DNA from 3 places in the Monashia sp. HAY1-11D genome. Region 1 is predicted to be linked to each of the others. Evidence: predicted binding sites of a transcription regulator. Region 1 holds the regulator's gene; each other region holds the start of a gene.
The links. The regulator LexA, encoded in region 1, represses DNA repair genes until DNA is damaged. The targets are predictions, from matches to a motif close to TCGAACANNTGTTCGA.
Positions count from the first base shown of each region.

Region 2: a site for LexA is predicted at 3,286-3,301, ahead of AC1VM9_RS09475 (HNH endonuclease signature motif containing protein). Genes of this name have one in related genera too.
Region 3: a site for LexA is predicted at 4,041-4,056, ahead of AC1VM9_RS15535 (alpha-ketoglutarate-dependent dioxygenase AlkB). Genes of this name have one in related genera too.

Region 1 covers NZ_CP200320.1:4,277,189-4,283,408, reverse strand. Annotated here, with positions in the region: gene AC1VM9_RS19750 (PKD domain-containing protein) at 1-443, shown strand, start outside; gene AC1VM9_RS19745 (hypothetical protein) at 480-1,385, opposite strand; gene lexA (transcriptional repressor LexA) at 1,500-2,207, opposite strand; gene AC1VM9_RS19735 (LysM peptidoglycan-binding domain-containing protein) at 2,436-2,849, shown strand; gene AC1VM9_RS19730 (hypothetical protein) at 3,112-3,417, shown strand; gene AC1VM9_RS19725 (alpha/beta hydrolase) at 3,414-5,150, shown strand; gene nrdR (transcriptional regulator NrdR) at 5,532-6,029, shown strand; gene AC1VM9_RS19715 (vitamin B12-dependent ribonucleotide reductase) at 6,159-6,220, shown strand, end outside.
Region 2 covers NZ_CP200320.1:2,039,774-2,045,993, reverse strand. Annotated here, with positions in the region: gene AC1VM9_RS09490 (DUF5682 family protein) at 1-1,336, shown strand, start outside; gene AC1VM9_RS09485 (VWA domain-containing protein) at 1,679-2,557, shown strand; gene AC1VM9_RS09480 (RidA family protein) at 2,585-3,004, opposite strand; gene AC1VM9_RS09475 (HNH endonuclease signature motif containing protein) at 3,309-4,700, shown strand; gene AC1VM9_RS09470 (hypothetical protein) at 4,802-5,029, opposite strand; gene AC1VM9_RS09465 (DUF4332 domain-containing protein) at 5,067-6,041, opposite strand; gene AC1VM9_RS09460 (hypothetical protein) at 6,079-6,220, opposite strand, start outside.
Region 3 covers NZ_CP200320.1:3,365,780-3,371,999, reverse strand. Annotated here, with positions in the region: gene AC1VM9_RS15560 (metal ABC transporter permease) at 1-776, shown strand, start outside; gene AC1VM9_RS15555 (Fur family transcriptional regulator) at 773-1,201, shown strand; gene AC1VM9_RS15550 (SMP-30/gluconolactonase/LRE family protein) at 1,372-2,301, shown strand; gene AC1VM9_RS15545 (isoprenyl transferase) at 2,357-3,148, opposite strand; gene recO (DNA repair protein RecO) at 3,195-3,923, opposite strand; gene AC1VM9_RS15535 (alpha-ketoglutarate-dependent dioxygenase AlkB) at 4,079-4,729, shown strand; gene AC1VM9_RS15530 (maleylpyruvate isomerase family mycothiol-dependent enzyme) at 4,755-5,624, shown strand; gene AC1VM9_RS15525 (hypothetical protein) at 5,634-6,220, opposite strand, start outside.

The DNA of each region.
Region 1 (6,220 bases):
CTTTCCACCATACAGCTTGGTCGCAAGCAGATATCTCCACGCAGCCGAGGGGGAACACGACGCTCGTCAACCTCAAGACCTTCTACAAGGTCGACTGGGCCAGCAGGGGGTTTGAGCCGGGCGAGATCGACCTCGTCGACCCGGCCACGATGTTCGGGTACCGCGTCGAGATCCGTCCCAAGCTCGTCAGCTACGTGTACCGATTCGGGGACGGCACGAGCGAGGGCCCGACCACCTCGCCCGGTGGCGTCTACCCCGACGGCGACATCGTTCACACCTACCGCAGACCGGGCACGTACACGTCGCGGGTCGACGTGACGTTCGGCGCGGACTTCCGCATCAACGGCGGCGCGTGGATCTCGATCCCCGACACGGTGACCGTGCCGCAGCCGGGAACCCCGATCACCGTCAAGGAGGCGCGGAGCGTCCTCGTCCGCAACTGATCGTCCGACGACCCGCTGTGGCGAACCACCGGGCCGTCACTCGGCGATGGCGGCGGCCCTACGAGCCTCGAGGTCCGTGCTGTCGCGCAGGTTCCACAGCTCCTTGGTCTGGAGGATCCAGTAGGCGCAGAACAGCACGATGATGATGACCTCGCAGATCAGGATCACGTGGTCGAAGCCGTGCAGCGTCAGGTGTGCGAGCACCGTGAGGGCCAGCAGCGCAGCCAGGGTCCCGGCGATGACGAGGTACCACCTCTTGTACCCCGCCGCTTCTTGGGTCGAGGTGTGTCGGTCCTCGACCCGGAAGGCGCTGAGGACCATGACGGCGATGACGCCGGCCACCATCGTCGATGCGGCGATGCCGTGGCTCAGGGCCACGAAACGGTCGGGCAGCGCGAGGAAGAGCACGAGCTCGAACACGACCACGGCACTGCACGCCGCGGTGACGAGCAGGGTGCGCACCGGTGGTCGGCGTGCGGGGTCCCTGAGCTCGGCGCGTCGCAGCCATGCCGTCACGACGAGGGCGAGGAGACCCACGGCGACCAGGGACCACACGCTGTTGTCGACCGCGTCGGAGATGGCCGTCGTGGGCAGGGCGAACGGGTTCGGCGCGCCTGCAACGCTGCAGCGATCGTCCGGGACGGTGGGCACCATCGCGACCACGAACGCCATGAAGCCGGAGAAGTTGAGGAGCACGTCCTCCTCCGACGAGTGGCCCTTGTAGACGACGAGGGCGGCGCCAAGCGCGCAGAGGCTGCCGACGAAGACCGTGCGCGCAGGGGTGAAGTAGTAGGCGCTGATCGAGCCCAGCCAGCACGACCGGTTCGTGCCCCACCACCACTGGAGCACGACGGACAGCAGCAGCATGAGCAGCAGCGCCACCATGCCGCCCCGCAGATAGCGATACGTGAAGACGACGTCGCGGTCGGGCCGGTCGGGCATGGCGTCCTCCTCAGGCACTGTGCTCCCAGAGTGGCGAGTCCAGGGTGCGGATACCTCACGGCGCGCCGCGGAGGATCCGCGACGCGCCCGTGATGTGGCCGCGGTGGGGGCTGCTCAGACGCGACGCAGGACTGCGGTCACCTTTCCGAGGATCGTCGCATCGTCGCCGTCGATCGGGTCGTAGGCCTCGTTGTGAGGCAGCAACCACACGTGACCGTCCTTGCGCTTGAAGGTCTTCACCGTGGCCTCGTTGTCGAGCATCGCCGCGACGATGTCGCCGTTCTCGGCAGTCGGCTGCTGGCGCACGACCACCCAGTCGCCATCGCAGATCGCGGCGTCGACCATCGAGTCGCCCTGGACCTTGAGCAGGAAGAGCTGCCCCTCGCCGACGACCTGGCGGGGCAGCGGGAAGACGTCCTCGACGACCTCCTCGGCGGTGATGGGCACCCCGGCGGCGATCTTGCCGAGGACGGGGACGTACGACGCCTCGGGGCGCGTGTCACCGGAGTCGGTCTCGACGTCGTGCTGGTCGGACGCTTCGGCGCGCCCGCGGCGCCCCGTCGCGTCTCCGGCGTCGGGGGAGACGACCTCGAGGGCGCGCGGACGGTTGGGGTCCCGACGCAGGTAGCCCTTGCGCTCGAGGGCGGCGAGCTGGTGGCTGACGCTCGACGGGCTGGCGAGCCCGACGGCCTCACCGATCTCGCGCATGCTCGGCGGGTAGCCGCGTCGGTCGACGGAGTTGCGGATCACCTCGAGCACGCGCCGCTGGCGCATCGTCAGCCCATCGCCCTTGTCGCGGTCGGGAAGCTCGGTCACGCCCATGGTGTCCCCTTCGTCGGCGGCCCCAGGCACCCCGGTCCCGGCGCTCGCGAGGCCAGTGTCAGTGGTGACTGGTGTGGTTGGTGGTGTGAGGAAAGCGTACGGGGTTCGAACACAGTTGCCAAACACCTGTTCGAAGCATGTCTCGACTTCATCGACCAGACGTGCTACAACTCGTACAGGCGTTCTATCGAACACATGTTCGCAAGTCAGCAGCAAGGGGAGGTCAGCATGAGCGTGGTCGCCATCGAAGCCGTTCGCCGGCAGCGGGAGACGGAGGTCGGGGAGTCCGACTTCGTCTCGCGGCCGCAGCTCGTCCTCGTTCCCACCGGACGCGCCGCCGTGCGGGCCGCCCGTGCCGCCCGCCCGCGGATGCGCCTGACGCGGTTCGGCCGCCTCGTCGTGACGCTCTTCGTCGGCGCCGTGGTCCTCGCCCTCGGGATCGGCCTCGCCGGTCAGCTCGCCTCGGCCACGGGTGCACCGCGCACGATCACGGTCGAGTCAGGTCAGACCCTGTCGGGCATCGCGGCTCGTGAGCTCCCGGGCCTTCCGGTGCGCGAGGGGGTCGTCGAGCTGCAGCTGGCCAACTCCCTCTCGACGTCGATGATCCACACGGGCCAGCGGCTCGTCATCCCGGCTCCCTGACGTCGCCGTTCGTGCCGCCTCCCGGCACGTCCCCCGACCGCCGCGTTGGCTCCACCTTCAGCGGCTGGCCCTCCAGGCGCTTCGACCCCGTCTGGTGGCCCGGACGCCGCACCCCTTCGGGTGCGGCGTCCTGCTGTGTCCGGCTTCGGCCGCCCTGTGGATGAGGCATGGACGCTGGGCGCCGGTCCCCGGGCCTGTGGATGCACCTCTGCCCGCGAGCGATGTCCTTCCTACCGTGGGGATCTCGGGAAGGGGAGCGCGCATGCGGTACGAGGTGGACACGGGCACGGTCGACGACGCCGCCGCGACGGCAGACTGGGCGCTCGCGCGCCTGACCGTGGTGAGGCCGGACCTCGCGGTCGAGCCGGTCGGGGTGGCGCTCGCCGGCGGCATGCTCGCCGCATCCGTCTCCCGGATCTCGCTCGCCTGGCGAGAACGTCTTCGTGAGGCCCGTGTGGAGCTGCTCGGCCTCGGGTCGGCCCTCCAGGAGGCCTCGAGGCTCTACTCCGCGGTCGAGCATGCCGCCGCCCGGGCGTTCACGAACCCGTCCGGTGACGGTGCGCCGTGACGACGTTCGACGTCGCTCGCGTGCGGACGGCTCGTCCCGGTGCCCTCGAGCTCGCCGCCCGCCGTCTCACGCAGAGCCGCCTCGAGGTCCAGGCCGTCGTCGCGGACCTGCTGCATCGCCGGGGCTCGACGTGGTCGGGACCGGCGTCGAGCGCGGCCGCCGAACGGCAGGTGACCCTCGTCGCCGGCCTCGCCCGCCTCGCGGCGTGCCTGGCGGCGTCGTCCACCGCCTTGCAGGACGGCGCCACCCGCCTCCAGGCCGCCCAGGACCTGCTCGCCCGGGCCGACGAGCGCGCGGCCTCCGACCGCGCCTGGCTCGGACACGACGGCACGCTGTTCCTGCCCGTGCGCGCGACCGGTCTCGACCCGGTCCTCGAGGCCCACCGCGCTCGACGCGACGAGCTGCTGCGCGAGGAGGTCCACACCTACCTCCGTCAGGCCGTGCGCATCGCGACAGACGTCGATGCCGGCCTCGCGGCGGACCTCCTCTCCGGCGCGCGCGGTGGTCGGTCCGCGATGGATCTTCTAGCCGCGAGGAGCACCCCGCCCGTGCCGGTGCCTCCGGTCGTCGTCCACGACGCGTCCGGCGCCTACGCGTCCGCCGCCTGGTGGCGCTGCCTCACCGAGGCGGAGCGCAACGCCGTCGTCCACGAGCACCCGCAGTGGGTCGGTGCGCGTGACGGCATCCCGGCCGTAGCGCGGCACGAGGCGAACCTCGTCCTCCTCGCGGAGGCAGAACGAGCGGCGTCGAGCGCCTACGAGGCTGCCCGCCGCGACCCGCGGAGCCGGCGGACGGCGGGCGCCGTGGCCCGGACTCGCGACCGTGTCGAGGACCTGCGGGCGATCCGCGCCGTGATCGGGCGTCGGGACGGGGTGGCTCGCCGGCTCGTGCTCGTCGATGCCACCGGCGCCGACGTCAAGGTGGTCCTCGCGCAGGGCGACGTGGACCGGGCGGAGCACGTCGTCACCTTCGTCGGGGGCATGGGGACGACGGCCCGGGGCGACCTCGAGCGCTATGACGACCTCTTCGCGCCGCTCCGCCGTCAGGCCCTCACCGAGGCGAATGGTACGGACGTCGCGATAGTCACCTGGATGGGGTACGAGGCTCCCCAGGCCGACGAGGTGCTGACCAGCATCGATCGCAGCGTGCTCAACCCGAAGCTGGCCCGGGACAACGCGGACGAGCTCGCGGCGTTCGTCACCGGGGTCGGGGCGGCACGGGACCGGCGCGTGCACCAGACCGTGTGGGCGCACTCGTACGGCTCGGTGCTCGCCGGTCACGCCCTCCTGCTGACGAGCTCGGTGGATGACGTCGCCGTCTTCGGGTCGCCGGGCGTCCCTTTCGACCGCATCGAACGGACCGGCCTCAAGCCGGGGTCGTTCAACGTCCTGTCCGCCGCTCATGACCTCGTCGCGCGGCCGGGCTGGCCGCTGCACGGGCAGCGCCCGGACACCGTCCGGGGTGCCGTCTCGCTGTCGACGACGTCGCTCAAGGACCCGACCAGGGCATGCAACGCCTGGCGCGCCATCGGGGCGGGGGCCGACGAGCCCGCACGGACCTCGACCGGCCACTCCGACTACCTGCGGGCCGGGAGCGTCAGCGCCGACAACCTCGTGGCGGTCGCGGTCGGTCGGCGCGACCTCACCGTGCGCCAGACCCCGGTCGAGCGCGGCTGCGTCTCCGTGCCGGCAATGCCTCCACCGCCTCTCGTTCGTCTCCCCATCGGTAGATAGGGGAGTCGGCGTCATGGACCACCCCTAGATCTAGGGGTGCACGGTTGTGTGACACGCCGGGACGATCGGGACGTGTGTGACGTTTCCGCAGGTCAGCGACCCGGCATGTCCGGTTTCTCCGATGTGCTTGCGACGCAGGTCACGACGTGCCTAGAGTTACCCCTACATCTAGTAGTTACACGGATGTAAGACGTCCACATGTAGTCCCCAGCCACGCGGGGGTTATGGACAGGTCGTCCCCAGTCCGTCCACAGACTCATCCCCAGGCGGCGCCCGGTCCACGAAGACGGGAGCCTGCCTGCGAGCGAGCGAGGGCGGCATAAGGGGGTGGCCGAGGGCGTTCCCACCACTGGGTTTCTCGGACGAGGGAGGTGACCACGCGTGCATTGTCCGTTCTGCCGGCACACCGACTCGCGGGTCGTCGACTCCCGCACCACCGACGACGGCACTGCCATCCGCCGTCGTCGCCAGTGCCCCGAGTGCAACCGCCGCTTCACGACCCTCGAGACCTCGAGCCTCAACGTCATCAAGCGGTCCGGCGTCACCGAGCCGTTCAGCAGGGCCAAGGTCCTCTCCGGCGTCCGGAAGGCCTGCCAGGGCCGACCGGTCACCGAGGACGACCTCGCGCTGCTGGCCCAGAAGGTCGAGGAAGCCATCCGTTCGCAGGGAAACGCCGAGATCGAGGCGCACGAGGTCGGCATGGCCGTCCTCGAGCCGCTCCGAGAGCTCGACGAGGTCGCCTACCTGAGGTTCGCCAGCGTGTACCAGGCCTGGGAGAGCCTCGAGGACTTCGAAGGGGCCATCGCGCTGCTTCGAGCCGAACGTGACGCGCTCGGGACGGGCCCGCAGCCCCACCCCGGGATCGGCGCGCAGCGGTAACCACCCTCCACACGAATCGCCCACACCACCAAGGGGACTGTCAGACCCCGGCGAGACACTGGCACCGAACGACACGACGAGCACACGGGCCCGGGGCGGGCCCGCACACGGTCAGGGAGGCCGCACGACATGACGGAGATCGGTAACCGCACATCTCGCTCGAAGACGGGCGCCAAGGGCGTCAAGATCGA
Region 2 (6,220 bases), 2.2 Mb from region 1:
GGAGGCCACCCGGCTGGCCGACGCGCTCGCCGCGGTGCGAGGCCGCCCGTCGGTGGGCCTCGCCGAGCTGACCGACTCGGCTCGCGCTGTGCTCACCGACGGGTCGGACCTGCCGCTGCGGCTCGTCGACCGGCGCATCGTCGTCGGCGAGCTGCTCGGTCGGGTGCCCGACTCGACCCCGATGGTGCCCCTCGCGTCCGACCTGGCCCGACAGCAGAGGTCCTTGCGGCTCAAGCCCTCCGCCTCGGCGACGACCGTGCAGCTGGACCTGCGGCGCGAGGCGCAGCTGGCTCGCTCGGTGCTCCTGCACCGGCTGCGGCTGCTCGGGGTCCCGTGGGGCGAGCAGGTCGACGCCGGCCGGTCCACGGGCACCTTCAAGGAGGCGTGGCAGCTGGAGTGGGACCCCGAGCTCGCCGTGTCGGTCGTCGAGGCGAGCCTCTGGGGCAACACGGTGCAGAGCGCCGCCGAGGCCAAGGTCGCCGACGAGGCCGGCAGTACCGACGACCTCGGCCGCCTCGGGGCCCTCGTCGAGCAGTGCCTCCTCGCCGAGCTGCCCGGCGCGCTGCGGGCCGTCGTCGCGGCTCTGGCCGACCGCACCGCCCGCCAGCACGACACCCGGGCCCTCCTCGACACCGTCGAGCCGCTGGCCCGCACGTGCCGCTACGGCGACGTGCGCGGCGTCGACGTCGGCGAGGTCGAGCACGTGCTGCGCACCGTCGTGGTCCGGGCCTCGGTCGGCCTGCGGTCGGCGTGCGCGTCGCTCGACGACGACGCGGCCGCCGCGATGCGCGCCGCGGTCGAGGCCGCCGACCGCGGCGTCGCGCTCCTCGACCTGCCGGACCTGCGCGAGCCGTGGCAGCGGGCCCTGGCCGCGGTCGCCGCCGACGAGAGCATCCACGGGGCCGTGGGCGGACGCGCCAACCGCCTCCTGCTCGACGCCGGACAGCTGGCGCGCGACGAGGCCGCCGGCCGGCTGAGCCGACGGCTGTCGACCGGCGCGAGCGCACCGGCGACCGCCGCCTGGGTCGACGGGTTCCTCACGGGGGAGGCGCTGCTCCTCGTCACCGACGACACGCTCCTCGCCCTCATCGACGACTGGCTCGCCGGCGTGCCCGACGCCGTCTTCGAGGACCTGCTGCCCCTCGTCCGACGGACGTTCTCGCGGTACGAGCAGGCCGAACGCCGGCTCATCGGCCGGCACCTGACCGCGCTCGGCACGGGCGGCCGCGCCGATGCGGAGGACGCCCCGGCATCCGTCGACCTCGAGCGTGCGGCGCCGGCCGTCGCCACCGTCGCCCGCCTGCTCGGGCTCGAGACCGTGGGGGGCCCGCGATGAGCGACGACGACCCGACGCCGGAGGCCGGCGCTCCGGCGACCGGCAGCGTCACCCCGACGCGTCGCGACCGGCTGACCCGCTGGCGTCTCGTCCTCGGTGGCGAGGAGGCCGACGGCATCGGCGACGCGGCGTCGCTCGACGCGGACGACGTCAAGCGCGACGAGGCGCTGCGCGAGCTGTACGACGGGCAGCGCAAGGGCGGGCTCGGCGCGTCCGCGCCCCGGGTGGCGCGGTGGCTCGGCGACATCCGGGGCTACTTCCCGTCCTCGGTCGTGCAGGTCATGCAGGCCGACGCGATGGACCGGCTCGGCCTGACCCAGCTGCTCCTCGAGCCGGAAGCTCATGGAGGCCGTCCAGCCCGACGTCAACCTCGTCTCGACGCTCGTCGGCCTGGGTCGCGTCATCCCCGAGCGGTCCCGCGCCACCGCCCGGGGCGTCGTGCGCACCGTCACCGACCAGCTCGAGGAGCGGCTGAGGCAGCGGACCGTCGAGGCCGTCACCGGGGCGCTGAACCGCGCGGCCCGCACCCGCCGCCCGCGGCACTCCGACATCGACTGGAACCGCACCATCGCGGCCAACCTGCGGCACTACCAGCCCGACCTGCGGACCGTCGTGCCCGAGCGGCTCGTCGGGTACGCGCGCCGGGCCCACCGCGTCGAGCGCCAGGTCATCCTCTGCATCGACCAGTCCGGGTCGATGGCCGAGTCGGTCGTGTACGCGAGCGTCTTCGGGGCGGTGCTCGCCTCGCTGCGGTCGGTCGAGACGAGGCTCGTCGTCTTCGACACCCAGGTCGTCGACCTGACCGACGAGCTCGACGACCCCGTCGACGTCCTCTTCGGCGTGCAGCTCGGTGGCGGCACCGACATCAACCGGGCCCTGGCGTACTGCGAGTCGCTCATCGAGCAGCCCGCCGACACGATCCTCGTGCTCATCAGCGACCTCTACGAGGGCGGCATCGCCGAGGAGATGGTGCGGCGGGCGTCCTCGGTCGTCGCCTCCGGTGCGACGATGGTCGCCCTGCTCGCGCTCAGCGACTCGGGCAGCCCGAGCTACGACGCGGAGCACGCGGCCGCGCTGGCGGCCGTCGGCGTCCCGGCGTTCGCGTGCACCCCCGACCGCTTCCCCGACCTCATGGCGACCGCGATCGAGAAGCGCGACATCACGGCATGGGCCGCCGCCAACGACATCGTCACCACCCACGAGCCCGACCCGCCCGTCTGAGCCCGCCCACGGGCGTCGGACGCCGAGTCAGGCGCCGGGAAGGGCGGCCACGGCCTCGATCTCGACGAGCTGGTCGGCGTAGCCGAGCACGGTGACGCCGTGCAGGGTGCTCGGCACCTCGTGCTCGCCGAACGCGTCGTGGACGACCGTCCAGGCGGTGACGAGGTCCTCGCGCACAGTCGTCGCCACGAGGACACGCGTGTAGACGACGTCGACCAGACGGGCGCCGGACTCGGCGAGGGCTGTGACGAGGTTGTCGATGCACTGCCGTGCCTGGGCCGCGATGTCGCCGGGCGCCACCGTGGCCCCGTCGGCGTCGAGGGGACAGGCCCCTGCCGTGAAGACGAGGCGAGCGGGCCCGTTCGTCGTCGACGCGTACGCGTAGGGCGCGGTGTCGGTGAGCGCGGTCGACCGGACGAGCCGGACGACGCTGTCGGGTGCCGTCATGGCTCCGACGGTAGCGGCCTCGCGCGGACGAACCGGACCTGACGGCCGGGGCCTCGGCAGCCGTCCCGTCGTTCCGGACGACGACCATCACCGGCCCGCGGAGGCCCGGGCACGTTCGGCCCCACGACGCATCGGGTGATCGTGGTCGTCATCCGTGACGCCGTCCGTCGACGCCATCGCCACGAGAAGCTACTGAGGCAACGGGTGCTGGGACCGTCGTCAGGTCGACGGCGCCGCGTCGCGCGCGACCTCATCGCTGTGGAGAAGTCTGGGCCGCCGCTTCGAACACTTGGACGATTGGGGCATGGCGACGGCGGCGATCGAGGCGGGCTGGGAGCTCGTCGCGGCCCTCGCCGCCGACCTCCACGACGCGCACGGGCGCCTCGTCCGGCTCGTCGAGCACGCCCTGACCGAGGGGTCCTGGCAGGCCTCCAGCATCCGCTCGCCCGAGCACTGGCTCATGGTGCGGGCGGGCCTCTCGCGCGGCCAGGCGCGGGCGATCGTGCTGATCGCGCGCCGGGCCGGCGAGCTGCCACTGACCTCGGCTGCCCTGCACGACGGTCGGCTCTCGCTCGACCAGGCGGCCGTGGTGGCGCGGCACACCCCGCCCGAGTTCGACGCGACGGTTGCGGAGTTCGCCACGCACGCGACGGTCACCCCGCTGCACCGCACCGTCAGCCGCTACGACTTCACGCTCGAGCCGGAGACGTTCGACACCGAGGGCGAGATCCAGCCCTCCGAGCAGGCCGAGTCCCGTCGGGCACCGGTCGCGCCGCCGTCGCTGTCCATGGGCACCGATGAAGAGGGCCGGTTCCGGCTGCGCTACGACGCCCCACCGGAGATCGGGGCCCTCGTCGAGGCAGCGCTGCGCGAGGCCCGAGACCATCTCTTCCACACCGCCGGGTCGAGCGAGGACAGCACTCCGGCTCTCCTCGTCGACGAGGCCGCCGGTGGACACCCCGGCGTCACGTGGGCCGACGCGCTCACCCTCATGGCCGAGCGGTCACTGGAAGGTGGCGCGACGCCGGGGCGACGCTCGCGCTACCGCGTCCACGTCTTCCTCGACACCGACGGGGGTTGGCTCACCGGCACGCCGCGCCTGCCCCGAGGCGTCGTGGACGGGCTCACGTGCGACGGCAACCTGACACCGGTGTGGACGACCGAGGGCCGCCCCATCAACGTCGGGCGCAGTCAGCGGGTGGTGCCCCACCGCACCAAGGTCCTCGTGGACGACCGTGACCGCGGCTGCCGCTTTCCGGGCTGCGGCGCGACCGCCTTCGTCGAGGTCCACCACCTGGTCCACTGGCGCGACGGCGGTGCCACCGACCTGGCGAACCTCCTGTCGCTGTGCCCCTTCCACCACGACGCGCACCACCGCGGCGAGTTCACCGTCGTGGGCGACCCTGCTGCCCCCGAGGACCTGGAGTTCACGACGCGGCTCGGGCGCCCCATCGGCCCGATGCGCCGCACCTCCCATACCGGGAGCCGGGCCGAGCCGACCGGTTCAGGTGGTCAGGCTCGTCCGGTCCTCTCGACCGGGCCGTCGGTCCGACCCGGTGCGCGACCGGACTGCGGTGCACCGCCGGGCCGGCCACGTCCACGGCTCGGTCGCCGCTACGCCGCGCCCACGGGCGGCGTCCTGCACCTCGGCCTCGTCGACTTCACCCCGCCGCGCCGTCACCCTCTGCGTACCTAGGACCCACCGCCGCGCCCCGGTCGGCCACGCCGGTCACGCGGCGGTGACCTCGGATCCGGTGGCTCGGCCGTGGTGAGTCCGCCGCGGTCACTCGTCGGCGGTCATTCGTCGGCGGGGCTCTCCTCCTGCTGGGCCTCGAGCACCTCCGCGTCCGTGTCCTCCGGCGGCTGGCCGCCGGCCTCGCGATCCTCGTCGGGCACGGCTGACGTGGACTGCCCCTGGTCGGGATGCAGCGCGTCCAAGCCGTCTGGGCGGCCCTCCTCGGGGGCCGTCATCGTGGGCTCGGAGTCCTGGTCCTGCTCGGCGTCGTAGCCGGTGTCGTCGCTCATGTCGACCCCGTACCCGGTGACCGGCCGGCCGACGCGTCTATCCGCGTCGGGACGCGGCGGCCGCGGCCACCCACTGCGCGGCGAGCTCGGCGTCGAGCGGCGTGGCGCCCGGCACGGAACCGGCGGCCTCGTCGAAACGCGCCACGAGGTCCTCGACCGACGCGGCACCGACGGCCGCGAGCGAGTCGAAACCGGCCGCACGCAGCACGGTCACGTGCCTGCCCGTGGCGCCCGGCAGCGTCACGAGCTCGGCCTCGCTGACCCAGGTACGCAGCGTCGCCCGGTCGACGCCGAGGCGGCGCTGCAGCTCGGTCGCGACGCGGGCGCGCGAGCCGACGCTGACGAGGTCGCCGGCGCGGAAGAGCCCCGCGGCGGCGAGCGCCTTGCGGCCCGCCGCGTCGACGGACGGCAGAGTCTCGAGCGGCACCGACGGGCGCAGCAGTGACGCCGCCTCGGCGTTCTCGACGGGGATCGGCACGATGGTCATGGCGAGCCGCCCGACCGACGCGTCCTCCGGGGCCCCCGGCGTCGGGAAGCGGTAGCGCAGGTTGCCGAGCTCGTCGAGGTCGAGGCTCACCCTGGTGTCGAGCTGCACCTCGCGCAGCGCGAAGCGGGTGACGCCGTTGGAGGACTCGGAGAGCTGGCGCTGCAGCTGGTCGGTGGCGTTGGCGATCGCGGTGCCGAGCTCGTCGTAGTGGCGGCCCTCGCCCTGCAGGGACGCGACCTGCGCGCGCAGGGCGTCGTTCTCCTTCTGCAGCCGGGCGACCTCGGCGGCGAGGTCCTCGACGAGCTTGCGGTCGCTGTCGTCCTCGATGGAGTCGACCGGCCGGAAGATGCCGAGGACGCCGTCGTTGCGGATGACCGTGGTGCTCGGGCGCAGGACGGCACCGACGAGCACCGACCCGGACAGCGACCCGGACAGCGATCCGGAGGGCGATCCGGACAGCGGGCCGGTGGTCGCGGTGCCGACGTGGGTCGCCGTGCCGGGTCGCAGCGTGCCGTGGTCGGTCATGTCGGTCACGGGGATCGTCCTCCAGGGGTCGGAGCGTTCAGTGGGTGGGATCGGGGTCGGCCGGGAGAGCGCTGCGCGGCCGGGTGGGGTCGGGGTCGGCCGGGTCGGCCGGGTCGGTGGGCGGGGCGACGGGCGGGCCGGGCGGGAGAACGCTGCGCGGCCGGGCGTCCATGACGACC
Region 3 (6,220 bases), 910 kb from region 1:
ACGGCGACGTCGCCCTGGCCGTCATCTTCTACGGCGGCATCGCCGGCGGCGTCGTCATCATCAGCAGGTCCCCCGAGGGCACGCCGGCCAACCTCATGAAGTACCTGTTCGGCTCCATCCTCACGACGACGAGGGGTGACCTGTGGGTCTTCGCCGGGCTGGCGCTCGTCATCGCCGGCACGACGTGGCTGCTGCGGCCACGTCTGTTCGCCGTCGCCAACGACGAGGAGTACGCCCGAGCCGTCGGAATCCCGGTGCTGCCCCTGAACATCGTCCTCGCGGTGCTGACGGCCACCACCGTCGTCGTGGCGATGCGGGTCGTCGGGCTGCTGCTCATCAGCGCGCTGATGATCGTGCCCAACGCCGCTGCGCAGCTCGTCGCCCGCTCGTTCGGCAGCGGGGTGCGCTGGGCCGTCGCCTTCGGCCTCGTCGCGAGCGTCGGCGGCGTCGTCGCCTCCTACCCGCTCAACACGCCGTCGGGCGGCTCGATCGTGCTCCTGTCCGTCGCGATCTTCGTCCTCGTCGCGGCCGGCACCGGGCTGCGCGCCCGCGTCCGGGGGCGGCGGCACGCGGTCAGCGAGGTGCACCCGCACGAGCACGGAACCGAGTGCGGGCACCCGGCGGTCCCCCACGGCGACCACGTCGACTACGTGCACGACGGCCACCTGCACGCGGCGCACGAGGGGCACTACGACGAGCACGGCGGCCACGAGCACGAGGGCGTGACCGACCCGAACGGCCCGACCGACGAGGCGATGACGAGGACGACGCGATGAGCAGGATGACGAACCCGGGCCGCGGAACGGCCACGGGCAGCACCCGGCGGCCCACGCGCCAGCAGGCCGCGGTGGCCGAGATGCTCGGCCGTTCAGACGAGTTCACCTCGGCCCAGACCGTCCACGCGCGGCTGCGCGAGGCGGGCGAGGGCGTCGGCCTCGCCACGGTCTACCGCACGCTCCAGTCGATGGTGGAGTCCGGCAGCATCGACGTCCTGCGCACCGACGACGGCGAGGCGGTCTACCGCGCGTGCTCGACGCACCACCACCACCATCTCGTGTGCCGCGCCTGCGGGCGCACCGTCGAGGTGGAGGGACCGGCCGTCGAGAGGTGGGCCGAGAAGGTTGCGGGCGACCACGGCTTCACCGGTGTCACCCACACGCTCGAGATCTTCGGCACCTGCCCCGACTGCAGCCGCTCCTGAGACCCGCGTCGACCCCCGCGACGCCCGCACGGGCGGGCGGCCCCGGGCCCGGGCCAACCGGCCCGGTATGCCCCGACTCGCCATCTTGCCCACCGTGCGGGCGCGGCGGGACGCTTGCGAGACCGCCACCGGCGGTGGTGCGTCACCCGAGTCGTGCGAAGGAGAGTCCCATGGCCGTTCCCGGAAGGCACCGCCTCGTGGCGGTCACCGTCGCTGGCCTGCTGGCCCTGATGGGTCTGAGCGCTCCCGCCCAGGCCGCCCACGAGGAGCCGCCGCCGATCGTGCTTCCGGGCGCGCAGTCCGCGGAAGGCATCGCCAGCGGCAGCGGGACGACGTTCTACGCCGGTGAGCTGTTCACCGGCGACATCTTCCGCGGTGACGTGCGGACCGGCACCGCATCGAGATTCATCGACGCGCCCGCGGGGCGGATGGCCCTCGGGCTGCGGGTCGACCTGGCGCATCGGCTGCTCTTCGTCGCCGGCGGTTTCACCGGGCAGGCCTACGTGTACGACGTGGACACCGGCGCCTCGGTCGCCACGTACCAGCTGAGCACCACCACCTCGGTCATCAACGACGTCGCGTTGACGAAGACAGGTGCCTGGTTCACCGACTCGGCCCAGGCCAGGCTCTACTTCGTCCCGGTCAGCCCGAGCGGAGCCCTCGGCGCGGCTCGGACGCTCGACCTGCACGGTCCGGCCGCCGTCGTGCTCCCGGGCTTCAACAACAACGGCATCCAGGCGACCGCCGACGGCAGGACGCTCGTCGTCGCGCACAGCAACTCCGGAACGCTCATCACCGTGGATCCCGTCACCGGCCGGAGCGCGACGATCGCCGGGGTCAGCGTGCCGAACGTGGACGGCATCCTGCTCGAGGGACGGACCGTCTACGCCGTGCAGAACTTCTCCAACGAGGTCTCCGAGTTCCGCCTCTCCGGCGACCTGTCCTCGGGACGGCTGCTGCGCACGGTGACGAGCGACAGCTTCGAGATCCCGACGACCGTCGCGCGGTTCGGTGACCGGCTCGCGGTCGTCAACGCGAAGTTCGACACCGGGTTCCCGCCCACGGCGAGCACGTACGACGTCGTCCTCGTCGACCGCTGAGGCCCACCCCACCCGGCGCTCCGCTCCCGAGCTGCGCGCCTGTGGTGCGCCGTCGTCAGGACGGGGTGGGGGCGTCGACCGCGCCGCCGTACCGTCGGTCGCGGGCGACGTACTCCTCGATGGCGGCCCACAGATCGCGGCGGTCGTAGTCGGGCCACAGCCGGTTCTGGAACACCATCTCGGCGTACGCCGACTGCCACAGCAGGAAGTTGCTCGTGCGCTGCTCACCCGAGGAGCGCACGAACAGGTCGACGTCGGGCATCGTCGGCTCGTCGAGGTACCTCTTGATCGTCCTCTCGTCGACCGAGCCGGGCCGGAGGCGACCGTCCTTGACGTCGTGGGCGATCCGCTGGACGGCGTCGGCGATCTCGGCGCGACCGCCGTAGTTGACGCAGAAGTAGAGAGTCAGCCCGGTGTTGTGCTGCGTCAGCTCCTGGGCGACCTCGAGCTCCTTGATCACCGAGCGCCACAGTCGCGGCGCGCGCCCGACCCACCGCATCCGCACGCCCCACTCGTGCAGCTGGTCGCGGCGGCGGCGGATGACGTCGCGGTTGAAGCCCATGAGGAAGCGCACCTCCTCGGGCGACCGGCGCCAGTTCTCCGTCGAGAAGGCGTACGCGGACAGGTGGGTGACCCCGACCTCGATGGCGCCCGCGACGACGTCGAGCAGCGACGCCTCTCCCGCCTCGTGGCCCTTGGTGCGCGGCAGCCCGCGCTGGTTGGCCCACCGGCCGTTGCCGTCCATGACGATCGCGACGTGTCCGGGCAGCGCACCGGCCGGGATGACCGGGGCGGTGGCTCCCGAGGGGTGCGGGAAGGGCCGGGCGTACGGGGTGGCGGCGGGCATGGCTCTCCGGTCGGTGGGAGGTGCGGTGGACGGATCGGCTTCGGGCTCAGGCGCGCTCGACGAGCCGTAGGGAGCGTAGCCCCCGCTCGATGTGCCACTGGAGGAACGCCGACACCATGCCGTTGCCCTGCCGGCGGTGGCGCGGGTCGCTCTCGTCGGCGAGGTCCCAGTCGCCCGAGAGCAGGGCAGCGAGCAGTTCGAACGTCTCCGGCGCGGGCGCCGTCGAGCCGGGCGGCCGGCACGAGGAGCACACCGCCCCACCCGCCTGGACGTTGAAGGCGCGGTGCGGTCCGTCGGCGCCGCAGCGCGCACAGTCGACGAAGCTCGGCGCCCAACCGGCGACGGCGAGGGAGCGCAGCAGGTACGCGTCGAGGACGAGGCCGGGCTCGTGGGTGCGCTCGGCGAGGGAGCGCAGCGCCCCGGCGAGGAGGAGGTACTGCTGGGTCTGCGGCTCGTGCTCCTCGGTCAGCTGCAGCGCCGTCTCGAGCATCGACGTCGCGCACGTGTAGGCCGTGTAGTCGCGGGCGATCGCGTCGCCGTACGGCGCGAGGGTCTCGACCTGGGTCACGGTGTCGAGGTTGCGCCCCTCGTAGCACTGGACGTCGACGACCATGCCCGGTTCGAGACGTGAGCCGAACCGAGACTTCGTCCGCCGGACGCCCTTGGCGACGGCCCGCACGCGCCCGCGGGTGCGGGTCAGCATCGTGATGATGCGGTCGGCCTCGCCCAGCTTGTGCGTGCGCAGGACGATCGCCTCGTCGCGGTAGAGGGGCATGGGTCCATTCTCCCCCGCGGGCGGCGTCACGACGCGCGCACGCGCCGCAGGCTCCCACGCCACCGCGCCGGCGCCCGGGAGGACCGCTGCACCGGCCATCGAGATCCGTGCGTCGTCTCGAACACGTGTTCGACCTCGTACGTTACAGTGGCGGCATGGACCTCACCCTTCAGGGGTCGCTGCTCGACCTCACCGACGAGATGACGCTGCGCGACGTCGGCACCGGCCTGCGCCGCCACGCCCTGGCCCACGGGGCGTGGGTGGACGTACGGCCCGGCTGGCTGGCGGCGGGCGACGCGCTGTTCTCGGCCCTCCTGCACGACGTGCCCTGGCACGCCGAGCGGCGGCAGATGTACGACAACGTCGTGGACGTCCCGCGGCTCACGAAGTTCTACGCGGCCGGAGAACGCCTCCCGCACCCCCTGCTCGACCAGGCCCGCGACGCACTGAGCGCGCACTACGCGAGCGAGCTGGGCGAGCCGTTCGTCACGGCGGGGCTGTGCCTGTACCGCGACGGTCACGACAGCGTCGCCTGGCACGGTGACCGCATCGGGCGCTCCAGAGACAGCGACACGATGGTCGCGATCCTGTCGCTCGGGTCGCCGAGGGTGCTCGCCCTGCGCCCGCGCGACGGTGGTGCGATCCCCGGCACGACGCAGAAGAGCTTGCGCTACCCCCTGGGCCATGGTGACCTCGTGGTGATGGGCGGCTCCTGCCAGCGCACGTGGGACCATGCGGTCCCGAAGACCTCCGAGCCGCTGGGGCCCCGCATCTCCGTCCAGTTCCGCGTCGCGGGAGTCCGCTGACCGCTCGCACGACCAAGGAGTCCGCATGCCCTCTGCCCCATCGGGTGCAGACCTTCCCTTCCTCGACCACCTCGCCGCCGAGTCGGCCCGTTTCCGCGAGGTCCTCGCCGGCGTACCGGCCGGGACCACCGTGCCGACGTGCCCGGACTGGGACGCCGACGACCTGCTGTGGCACCTCGCCGACGTCCAGTGGTTCTGGGGTGAGATCGCCGAGAACCGCCTGACGACGGCCGAGCAGGTCGAGGCGCACGGCGACGCGCGGCCGCCGCGACCGGAGGACCGTGCCGCCCTCGTCGAGGCCTTCGACGCGTCGAGCGGCCGGCTGCACGAGCAGCTCTCGCAGCTCCCACCCGACACCGAGCTGTGGATGTGGGCCGACGAGCACACCGCCGGCTACATCCGCCGCAGGCAGGCCCACGAGGCCCTCGTGCACCGCCTCGACGCCGAGGCCACCGCGGGCATCGCCCCGGAGGACCGCGCCGCGATCGACGCCCGGCTCGCGGCCGACGGGGTCGACGAGGCCCTTCGCATCATGCGCGGCTACGAGCCCGAGCCGGGGCTCGAGCACGCGCCGCTCGGGGCGCCGGTCACCGTCGTCACCGTCGACACGATGCACACGTGGACCGTCACCCCGGTACGTGTCACCGGCACCTACGAGGGCCGCGACATCGACCTGCTGCGGTTCCTCGTCGCCGACGGGCCCACCATCGAGGCAGGCACGGACCTCTCGGACGGGTCGGACGCCTCGAAAGCGTCGGCGCCCCAGGTGTGCGGCACCGCCGCCGACCTCGACTGCTGGCTGTGGAACCGGCCGATGGCCGGCGAGCTGGCGCGTACCGGCGACCCGGACGCCCTGTCGGCGGTCGACGCGGTCGTGCGGGGCTCGATCGACTGACCGGACGCGTCAGCCCGCGGCGCACGCGGCGTCGGAACCACGCGGCCGGCGACGCCGCGTCCCGACGCCCGTCCGGGTCATCGCGGCGAGCGCGACGACGAGCGGTGCGAAGGTGAACACGTAGCGGGACCGTCCCTGGAACAGCAGCGTGAACGCCGCGATGCCGAGCACGGCGAGGGCGACGAGCAGCACGTCGCGCCGGTAGGGAGCCCGCAGCAGTCCGACGCCCCCGACCAGCAGCACCGCCAGCCACAGCGCCTGGGTGAGGTCGACTCGCCACCCGTACGCGGTCCCGTGGAAACCGTTGAGCGAGTGGACGACTCCGACGACACCGTCCGCGTCGGCGAGCCTTCCGGGAAGCGAGTCCGCTCCCTCCCCCCAGGCCCAGAACATGCCGTCGCCCCAGTTCCAGGCCGCCTTCTCCGCGTAGAAGGCGAGCGTGCCCCCGGGCCCGCGCTCGGCCCAGCGGTCGGCGATGTAGGCGCGGGCGTAGTCGGTCATCTGCTGCGGGGAGCGCCCCTCGATGGCCTCGACCATCTCGCGCGAGTACGTGCCGTAGCTGACGACGCCGTCCGGGGCGACATGCTCGCTCAGGC